One region of the Janthinobacterium sp. YR213 genome, then DNA from elsewhere that is predicted to be linked to it. Evidence: predicted binding sites of a transcription regulator. Region 1 holds the regulator's gene; the other holds the start of a gene.
The links. The regulator HrcA, encoded in region 1, represses chaperone genes, less so after heat shock. The targets are predictions, from matches to a motif close to TTAGCACTCNNNNNNNNNGAGTGCTAA.

Region 1 (4,209 bases):
CCGCTGATGCTGCAAGTCATGTGCGCCGGTTGCTGCTGGATGGTGATGTTGTAGTCGGTACCATAGTCGATGCGCTTGGCAAAGGTAAACGCTGTTTTCCCCGCAGGAACCGGCAGGGAGTCGCCGCTATTGACCAGGATCAGTCCTTCATTGTTCAAGCCTGAGATCGTGCCGCTGACATCATACGAGGCCTTGCCGCCGCAAGCGGCCAGTCCCAAGGTCAGCAGCAGTGCGGCGATAGGGCGCAAGCAGGATAACTTCATGTATTTCTCCAAAAATAGGTGACGGATCGCAAGGATTACTGCGGCTTGCAGTCAAGTGTGGCTGCGGTCGTGGCGGCAGATCCCATCTTGCCGACCGTATCGCTGCCATCGGCACTGCTGGAACCCTGGAAGCGGCACGTCAGGCCCGTTGGCTGAGCCAGTATGGAAATGCCGTACGAGGCGCCGTCATCAACGCTTTTGAATTCGTAGGTGGTGGCGCCAGCCAGCAGGGTGGTGCCGTTGGGGCCCATCACCAGGCGCAAACCATCCGTGGTCAGGCCCGTGACCGTGCCGCTCAACGGGTAGGCGTTGGTCTGGCAGTTCACCTGGGCTGTAGTCACGGAGTAGCTCGATGCCTTGCCGACGCCATTGATAATGGTGCAAACGGCACCCTTGGGCTGTTGTGCGATAGTGATATTGTAGCGGTCATCGTTCTTGACCAGCTTGGTGAAAACAAAGCTGGCCTGGCCCGCAGGAATCGGCAAGCTTTCCCCGTCATTCAGGAGAATCAGGCCATCTTTGGCCAGGCCGACGACTTGGCCTTGCAGATACAGGTTGCCGCCGCTGCCACCGCAGGCTGCCAGTGTGACGGCGCAAGCCGCCGCCAGCATCGAGCGCAGGTACAAATTTTTCATACATTCTCCAAAACGAATTAGGTTGGGTAGCGCAACGCGGACGCTGGCGCCGCATTGGAATGGCGCCTATTTTAGTCTATCTGGCAAGCTGAATGATCTTGCCTTGTATCACCCTGTAACAATTTTTCGCCGGGAAGCGCTGGCCCGGCCCCATTTCATGGAGGCGCAGCCATGCCGGCGGCGGCGATCAATGCGACAATAGAGGCAGGCTGCGCACTGTGGCGTGGCATCCACCGTGAATCCCATGTCCCTTGCCCCTGTAAAACCTGCCGTGCCGCCCAAGGCCATCCTGTTCGACCTCGACGATACCTTGTGGCCCATCGCGCCCGTGATTGCCGCCGCGGAAACCCTTCTGCACGACTGGCTGGCCACGCATGCGCCCAAGGTGGCGCAGCAGTTTTCCATCGAGGTGCTGCGCCAGCACCGCCTGGCCATGCTCCATGAACAACCGCATTTCCATGGCAACCTGATCGAGTTGCGCCGCGCGGGCTTGCTGGCCGCCTTCGAGGCGGCCGGCGAGGATCCTGTCCTGGTCGATGGCGCCATCGCGCAGTTCCTGGCTGCGCGCCATCGCGTCCAGCCGTATGACGACGTCTTGCCTGGCCTTGCCTGGATGGGTCAGCGCATGCTGGTCGGCTCGATTTCGAATGGCAATGCGGACCTTGAAATTATCGGCCTGGCACAGCATTTTAAAGTCTCCATCGCCGCCAGCGATTTCGGCGTGGCCAAGCCTGACGCGAGCATCTTCCTGGCCGCTTGCGCCGCGCTGGGCGTGGCGCCGCATGAGGCCGTGTATGTGGGCGACGACTTGTATTTCGACGTCACGGGAGCGCAAGGGGCGGGCATGCGCGCCGTGTGGATGAACCGCAAGGGCAGCGACGCGCAGATGGCCGCCGGCGTGCAGCCCGACGCCATCTGCGCCAACTTCGATGAATTGCTGCTGTGGCTGCAGGGGCAACTGGAAGATTGATCGCCGCAGACCGGGCGAACGTGCATAATAGGCGCTGTTGATGCACGTTCGGCCGCTTTCGTTGCCGCTTGCTTAACAACATACTTGCTTAAATAAAACACCATGCAACTCGATACACGTGCCCAAACACTGCTGAAAGCCCTGGTCGAGCGATATATCGCCGACGGCCTGCCGGTCGGTTCGCGCGCCTTGTCGAAAATTTCCGGCCTGGACCTGTCGCCGGCCACGATCCGCAACATCATGGCCGACCTGGAAGAGCTCGGTTATGTGTCCAGCCCTCACACCTCGGCCGGACGCATCCCCACGCCGCGCGGCTACCGCATCTTTGTCGATACCTTGCTGACCGTCCGGCACCTGGACGAGCATCTGGTGGAGTCGCGCATGCGCCTGCAGACGCCGCAACCGCAAAAAACCATCGCCAACGCGGCGCAGATGCTGTCGTCGCTGTCGCAGTTTGCCGGCGTCGTGCTCACTCCGCGCCGCGAATCCGTATTCCAGCAAATCGAATTCCTGCGCCTGTCCGAAAAACGCATCCTGCTCGTCATCGTCGCCCCCGGCGGCGACGTGCAGAACCGTTTATTGCTGACGGAGGCCGACTATACTCCGGCGCAACTGGTGCAATCGGCCAATTACATCAACCAGAATTATGGCGGCCTGTCATTCGATGCCGTGCGCGTGCGCCTGCAGGGTGAGTTGCGCCAGTTGCGCGACGATATGGGCAGCCTGATGCAGGCGGCCGTGGAAGCGGGCAGCGAAGCGATGGCCGACCATAGCGATGACATGGTGATTTCCGGCGAGCGCAACTTGCTCAGCGTGAGCGATCTGTCATCGAATATGCATTCGCTGCGCCAGATGTTCGACATGTTCGAGCAAAAAACGGGTTTGATGCAGCTGCTCGATGTATCGAGCAAGGCGACGGGCGTGCAGATATTCATCGGCGGCGAATCGAACCTGGTGCCGATGGATGAGATGAGCGTGGTGACGGCGCCGTATGAAGTCAACGGCAAGATCGTGGGCACGCTGGGAGTGATCGGACCGACGCGCATGGCCTACGAGCGCGTCATCCCGATTGTCGATATCACGGCCAAGTTGCTGTCAAGCGCGCTCAGCCATCATTGATCGTAATGCCTGGCGCGCCAGCCGCCCCGTGGGAGCGGCCAGCTGTGGTCAGGCGGTTTTGTGCGGGCAAGCCGTCTTGATGCAGTTGCCGTAGATGGCCAAGGCGTGTTCGGCGATCTTGAAGCCGCGCTCTTCGGCTACCTTTTGCTGGCGCACTTCGATGTCTTCGTCGAAGAATTCCTCGACCCGGCCACAGTCGAGGCACACCAGGTGGTCGTGGTGGGAACCTTCGTTGAGTTCGAAAATCGCCTTGCCGGTTTCAAAATGGTTGCGGTTGAGCAAGCCGGCCTGTTCGAATTGCGTCAGGACGCGGTAGACAGTTGCCAAGCCGACATCCATATTGTCGGCCAGCAGAATCTTGTAGACGTCTTCCGCGGTCAGGTGGCGTACCGGGCTACTCTGGAAGATATCGAGTATCTTCAGCCGTGGCAGGGTGGCTTTCAGGCCGCTTGCCTTGAGATCACTAGGATTGTTACTCATGTTTGTTGCTCGTATGTGGGTCAGGTGCTTTATCATATAGCGTTTTAGCGGGGAGTGCCAAAATATGCATTTTTTGGCAGGCCGGCCACTCCTGGCGTTTTGTTCATCAAATTGAGGTCATTTATGCGCGTAACACCGGCTGTATTGCCATCTCTCTGGCACCGTATTTCATTTCGAGCACCAGTCGTGGCAGGCATGGTCTGTGTCGCGCTGGCCATGTCCGGCTGCGCCAGCCGTGGCATCCTTGGCGAAAAGCCGGCAGCTGCTCAAAAAGAAGGCAAGGAACTGGTCCCCGAACAGGGCGCACAAACGACCACCATTACGCCGCTGCAAAAATTCATGTGGTTTTTCTCGCCCTACCGTCCTGACATTCAACAAGGCAACTTTGTCTCCGAAGAGATGCTGGCCCAGTTGAAAGTGGGCATGACGCGCGACCAGGTGCGTTTCGTCCTCGGCACCTCGCTGCTGACCGATATCTTCCATGCCGACCGCTGGGATTATCCATTCCGCCTGGCCCGGGGCAGTGGCGAAACCACCAGCAGCCGCGTGGTCGTGTACTTCGGCAAGGATGGCAAGGTTGAACGTTTTGAAGGCGGCAACTTGCCGACGGAGAAAGAATACATCGACCGTATCGCCGGCCCGTCGCCGTTCGCCAAGGTCGCCAAGGCCGACGTGCCTGCCGCCGCCGTGCCGTCACCCGTGGCGCCAAGCGCCGTGCCCGTGCCGGCCGATGCCGCGCCCG
Region 2 (4,209 bases), on a different contig from region 1:
CATTCAGGGCGGGCGGCGTGGCCGGATCGACGTCGAGCAGGGTAAACGTCAGGTGGTTGACGGTGACGGAACTGGCGGCGCCGGGCATGGAGTCGGACAAGACGATGTCCGTGGCGCCTGCGCTATTGAGCAAACTGAAACTGTAGCTGACGTAGCCTTTCCACACGCACACGGCGCCCTTGCGGCAGCGGCTGTCGTTGACACGTTCGAGTTTCAGGGTGTCGGTGGCCGTGATGGCCACCTGTTCGCCCGGCGACAGCACGTGGGTGACGCTGCGCGGCGTGTTTTCCGCGTCGCCAGCGCTGCCGGCCGCGCCGCAGCCAGCCAGCACGGCCAGGCAGGCGAAGAACAGGGGAAGCAGCACGGTACGGTAAGAGCGGGTCAGATAATGCATGTTTTTCCTTTCAGGTGGAGCGTCCCCGGCGTGCTTGTTCACGCGTGGGATGAAAATGATAGTAACAAAATGATATTTTTACGGCGCACTATTGGCGTGCTGCCGGTGAATTGATGCGCCAGCCACGCGGCGCGCCGATTACTGCGTAGAATGGCTGTTTTGAAAATCAGGAAACAACCATGAAAAAAACCGACCTGGCCAAAAGCGATGCCAAGAAACTGATGGGAAAGATGAATGTTCCCGGCGCCGGTGCATTCGGTAAGGAAGCGGTGGTCATCGACCGCCGCGAGCAGCGCAAGCGCGATCAGGCCCTGGGCCTGGTGCCATTCGCCGTCAAGCTGAACAGCGATCTGGTCTTGCAATTGCAGACCCTGGCCAAGGAACGTGGCGCGGATCTGAATGAATTGGTCGCCGAGCTGATCACCAAGGGCTTGGCTGCAGCGTAAGGGCTGACAATGTTTATCTGTTGATAAATATCAAGTTATAAAACTAAAAGGCGCCTTGCGGCGCCTTTTGCATTGCGGCATTGCTTGCGATTACACGTAGGCGGCCAGGGCGCCCTTCATTTTTTTCAGCGCCGCCACTTCGATCTGGCGGATGCGTTCGGCCGATACGCCGAACTCTTCTGCCAGCGCGTGCAGGGTGGCGCCGGAGCCGTCGTCGTTGGCCAGCCAGCGCGCTTCGATGATGCGGCGCGAACGGGCGTCCAGCTTCGACAGTGCCGTTTCCAGGCCTTCCGATTGCAGACGCGTCACTTGTTCCGCTTCCAGTACCTTGGTCGGCTCGCTTTGCTCCGACGACAGATAGGCGATCGGCGAAAACTTGTCGTCCTCATCGTCGGTCGGCGATTCCAGCGCGATGTCGCGGCCGCTCAAGCGGGTTTCCATCTCGATCACTTCTTCGCGCTTCACGTCGAGCAGCTTGGCCAGCGCATCGATCTGCTTTGGCGTCATCGCGTCCAGGCCCGTCTTGTGGCTGCGCAGGTTGAAGAACAGCTTGCGCTGCGCCTTCGTCGTCGCGACCTTGACCAGGCGCCAGTTTTTCAGGATGTACTCGTGCATCTCGGCTTTCACCCAGTGCATGGCGTACGACACCAGGCGCACGCCCTGGTCCGGATCGAAACGCTTCACGGCTTTCATCAAGCCGATATTGCCTTCCTGAATCAGGTCGGCGTGCGGCAAGCCATAGCCCAGGTAGCCGCGGGCAATTGAGACCACCAGGCGCAGGTGCGACAGCACCAGTTCTTGCGCGGCGGCCAGGTCATTTTTTTCACGCAGGCGTGTTGCCAGCGAAATTTCTTCGTCATGGGTCAACATGGGCAGGCGGTTCACGGCCGAAATATAGGCGTCGATATTGCCCAGATTGCCAGTGAACCCGAGGCCCAGCGCATTACTTTTGGTCGGAACCAATGCGGACGTTGCGGACATCATAGTCATGTTTTCTCCCTCGTAGTCTTGCTTTGTTCCAGTTGGCCACGTCACGCGACGTGGCAGCTCGTATCTTCGTTTTTGCGTATTCGGTCTTGCACTTTGCAGATCGCGGCACCATCTTGATCTGGCGTCCATGGCGGTTCTGCTGTTGGTATGTCCCTATATTAGCACTCTCTGCTTGAGAGTGCCAATCAGCACATTTAATCGACCTGATAGCCTAAATGCTATGGCGAATGAATGCTTGATATACATCTGTAAAAAGCGATCTGAACAGCGCCGCAGGCCGCTTTACGACAACATGGCCAGTCTACGGCCTCTGGCTGAAGCGAGCCTTAAGAATACTTGCTTAATATCAATATAGCAGCAATATGGGGATGGCGAGACGCATGGCGGCGCGGGAGCGCCGCCATGGAAAGGAAGGTCAGTTCAGGCGCGCCAGGTGGCGCTGCACGCAGAGGAAGGCGCCGATCAGGCCCAGGCCGGCGCTGACGGCCAGCAAGCCGGCCATCGGCAGCGGCGCCAGCGGCACCAGCTGGAATTCGGACGCATACAGGCGGGCAAACTCGGCAATCGCGGTATTCAGCGGCTGCAAGGCCAGCGCCACGGCGCCCAGGGCCAGCGCACCGGCGCACAGGCCCAGCAGGGCGCCCGTGTAATAGAAGGGGCGGTGGATGAAGGTATCGGTGGCGCCGATCAATTTCGAGATGCTGATTTCATCGCGCTGCTGCATCACCTGCAGGCGGATGGTATTGAAGACCACGGCGATCACGGCCACGCCCAGCGTGATCGCCAGCAGCAGCAGCACTAGGCGCAGCACGCCCAGCAGGGCCGCCAGGCGCTTGACCCAGGCCGAATCGACTTGCGCCGATTCCACGAATGGCAGCTGGCGCAACTGTTCCGCCACCGCATCGACATCCTGCGCTTCGCTGGCGCTGCTGAAGGCATCGAGTTTCAGCACATAGCTGTCGGGCAGGGGATTGTCGCCCAGGGTGCTGAGCACATCGGCCAGGCCGCTCTTGTTTTTCAGCGAGTCCAGTGCCTGTTCGCGCGGGATGAAGACGATCTTTGCCTTTTGCGGGCCCACGATTTTGCGCATGGCGCTCGCCAGGGCCACGGCTTGCTCGCGCGGCGTGTCGATCTTCAGGAAGACGCTGATTTCCGGGTCGACCGACATCTGTTCCGACATGGGGCGGACATTGTCGAGCATGGTCAAGCCGGCGAACGGCAGCGACAGGGCGATGGCGACGACGAGCACGTTCAATAGAAAGCCGCCCGGCGACTTGCGCAAGTGAATCAGCGCCGAACCCAGGGCGAAGCGGTGTTGACGGAACCAGCCTCTCATGCCTGTTCTCCCTGCGCGTCGTCCTGGTCGGGAGAGGGCGCAAAATCGGGATCGGGCGGCGCGAAGACGGGCGCCTGCGTGGCCTTGTCGATGGCGACCAGCTGGCCGTTTTTCAGGTGGATCACGCGGGCGGCGGCGTCGAGCATCTGTTCGTCATGGCTGGAAATGAGGCAGGTCACGCCCACGGAGTGGAATGCTTTCAGGGCGTCGAGCACCTTGTTGGCGCTGGCGCGGTCCAGGTTGGCCGTCGGTTCGTCGGCCAGGATGATCTGCGGCCGGTTGACGATGGCGCGCGCGATCGACACGCGCTGCTGCTCGCCGCCCGACAGCGACAGCGGTCGCGCCATGGCGCGGTCCAGCAGTCCCACCTTGTCGAGCGCGGCGCGCGCGCGCTGTTCGGCGGCCGCCTTGTGGGCGCCGACGACGAGCAGCGGCAGCATGACGTTGGCCAGGATGGAGCGGTCGTTGAGCAATTTTTGCTGCTGGAAGATCAGGCCCATGTTACGGCGCAAAAACGGCACGCCGGCCGGCTTGATCTTCGCCATGTCCTGGCCATTGACGATCAGCTTGCCCGACGTGGGGCGTTCCATGGCGGCGATCATTTTCAGCAAGGTGGATTTGCCTGCGCCGGACGGGCCAGCCAGGAACACCAGCTCGCCCTTGGCAATACTGAGCGAAATGTCGCTGAGCGCCACGGCATCGGGGGAGTATTGCTTGGAGACGTGCTGAAATTCAATCATGTATGGGCTTATCCGAGCAGCGCTTCGACAAATTCGGCAGCCACGAAAGGCTGCAAGTCTTCAATTTTCTCACCGATGCCGATGAAATACACGGGCACGGGACGTACGCGGGCAATTGCCGCCAGCACGCCGCCCTTGGCGGTACCGTCCAGCTTGGTGATTACCAGGCCGCTCAACTGCAGGGCATCGTCGAAGGCCTTCACTTGCGTGAGGGCATTCTGGCCCGTGTTGCCGTCGATGACGAGCAAGGTTTCATGCGGTGCGCCATCCATGCCCTTGCCGATCACGCGCTTGATTTTCTTC

Region 2: a site for HrcA is predicted at 1,989-2,015, ahead of rpoH (RNA polymerase sigma factor RpoH). Genes of this name have one in related genera too.

The regions. Positions count from the first base shown of each region.
Region 1 is NZ_FNDA01000002.1:128,165-132,373, forward strand. It holds gene BLT98_RS09780 (DUF4369 domain-containing protein) at 1-263, opposite strand, end outside; gene BLT98_RS09785 (hypothetical protein) at 299-898, opposite strand; gene BLT98_RS09790 (HAD family hydrolase) at 1,143-1,868, shown strand; gene hrcA (heat-inducible transcriptional repressor HrcA) at 1,971-2,987, shown strand; gene fur (ferric iron uptake transcriptional regulator) at 3,036-3,467, opposite strand; gene BLT98_RS09805 (outer membrane protein assembly factor BamE) at 3,663-4,209, shown strand, end outside.
Region 2 is NZ_FNDA01000007.1:199,838-204,046, forward strand. It holds gene BLT98_RS26195 (hypothetical protein) at 1-394, opposite strand, end outside; gene BLT98_RS26200 (hypothetical protein) at 574-840, shown strand; gene rpoH (RNA polymerase sigma factor RpoH) at 931-1,830, opposite strand; gene ftsX (permease-like cell division protein FtsX) at 2,246-3,166, opposite strand; gene BLT98_RS26215 (cell division ATP-binding protein FtsE) at 3,163-3,906, opposite strand; gene ftsY (signal recognition particle-docking protein FtsY) at 3,915-4,209, opposite strand, start outside.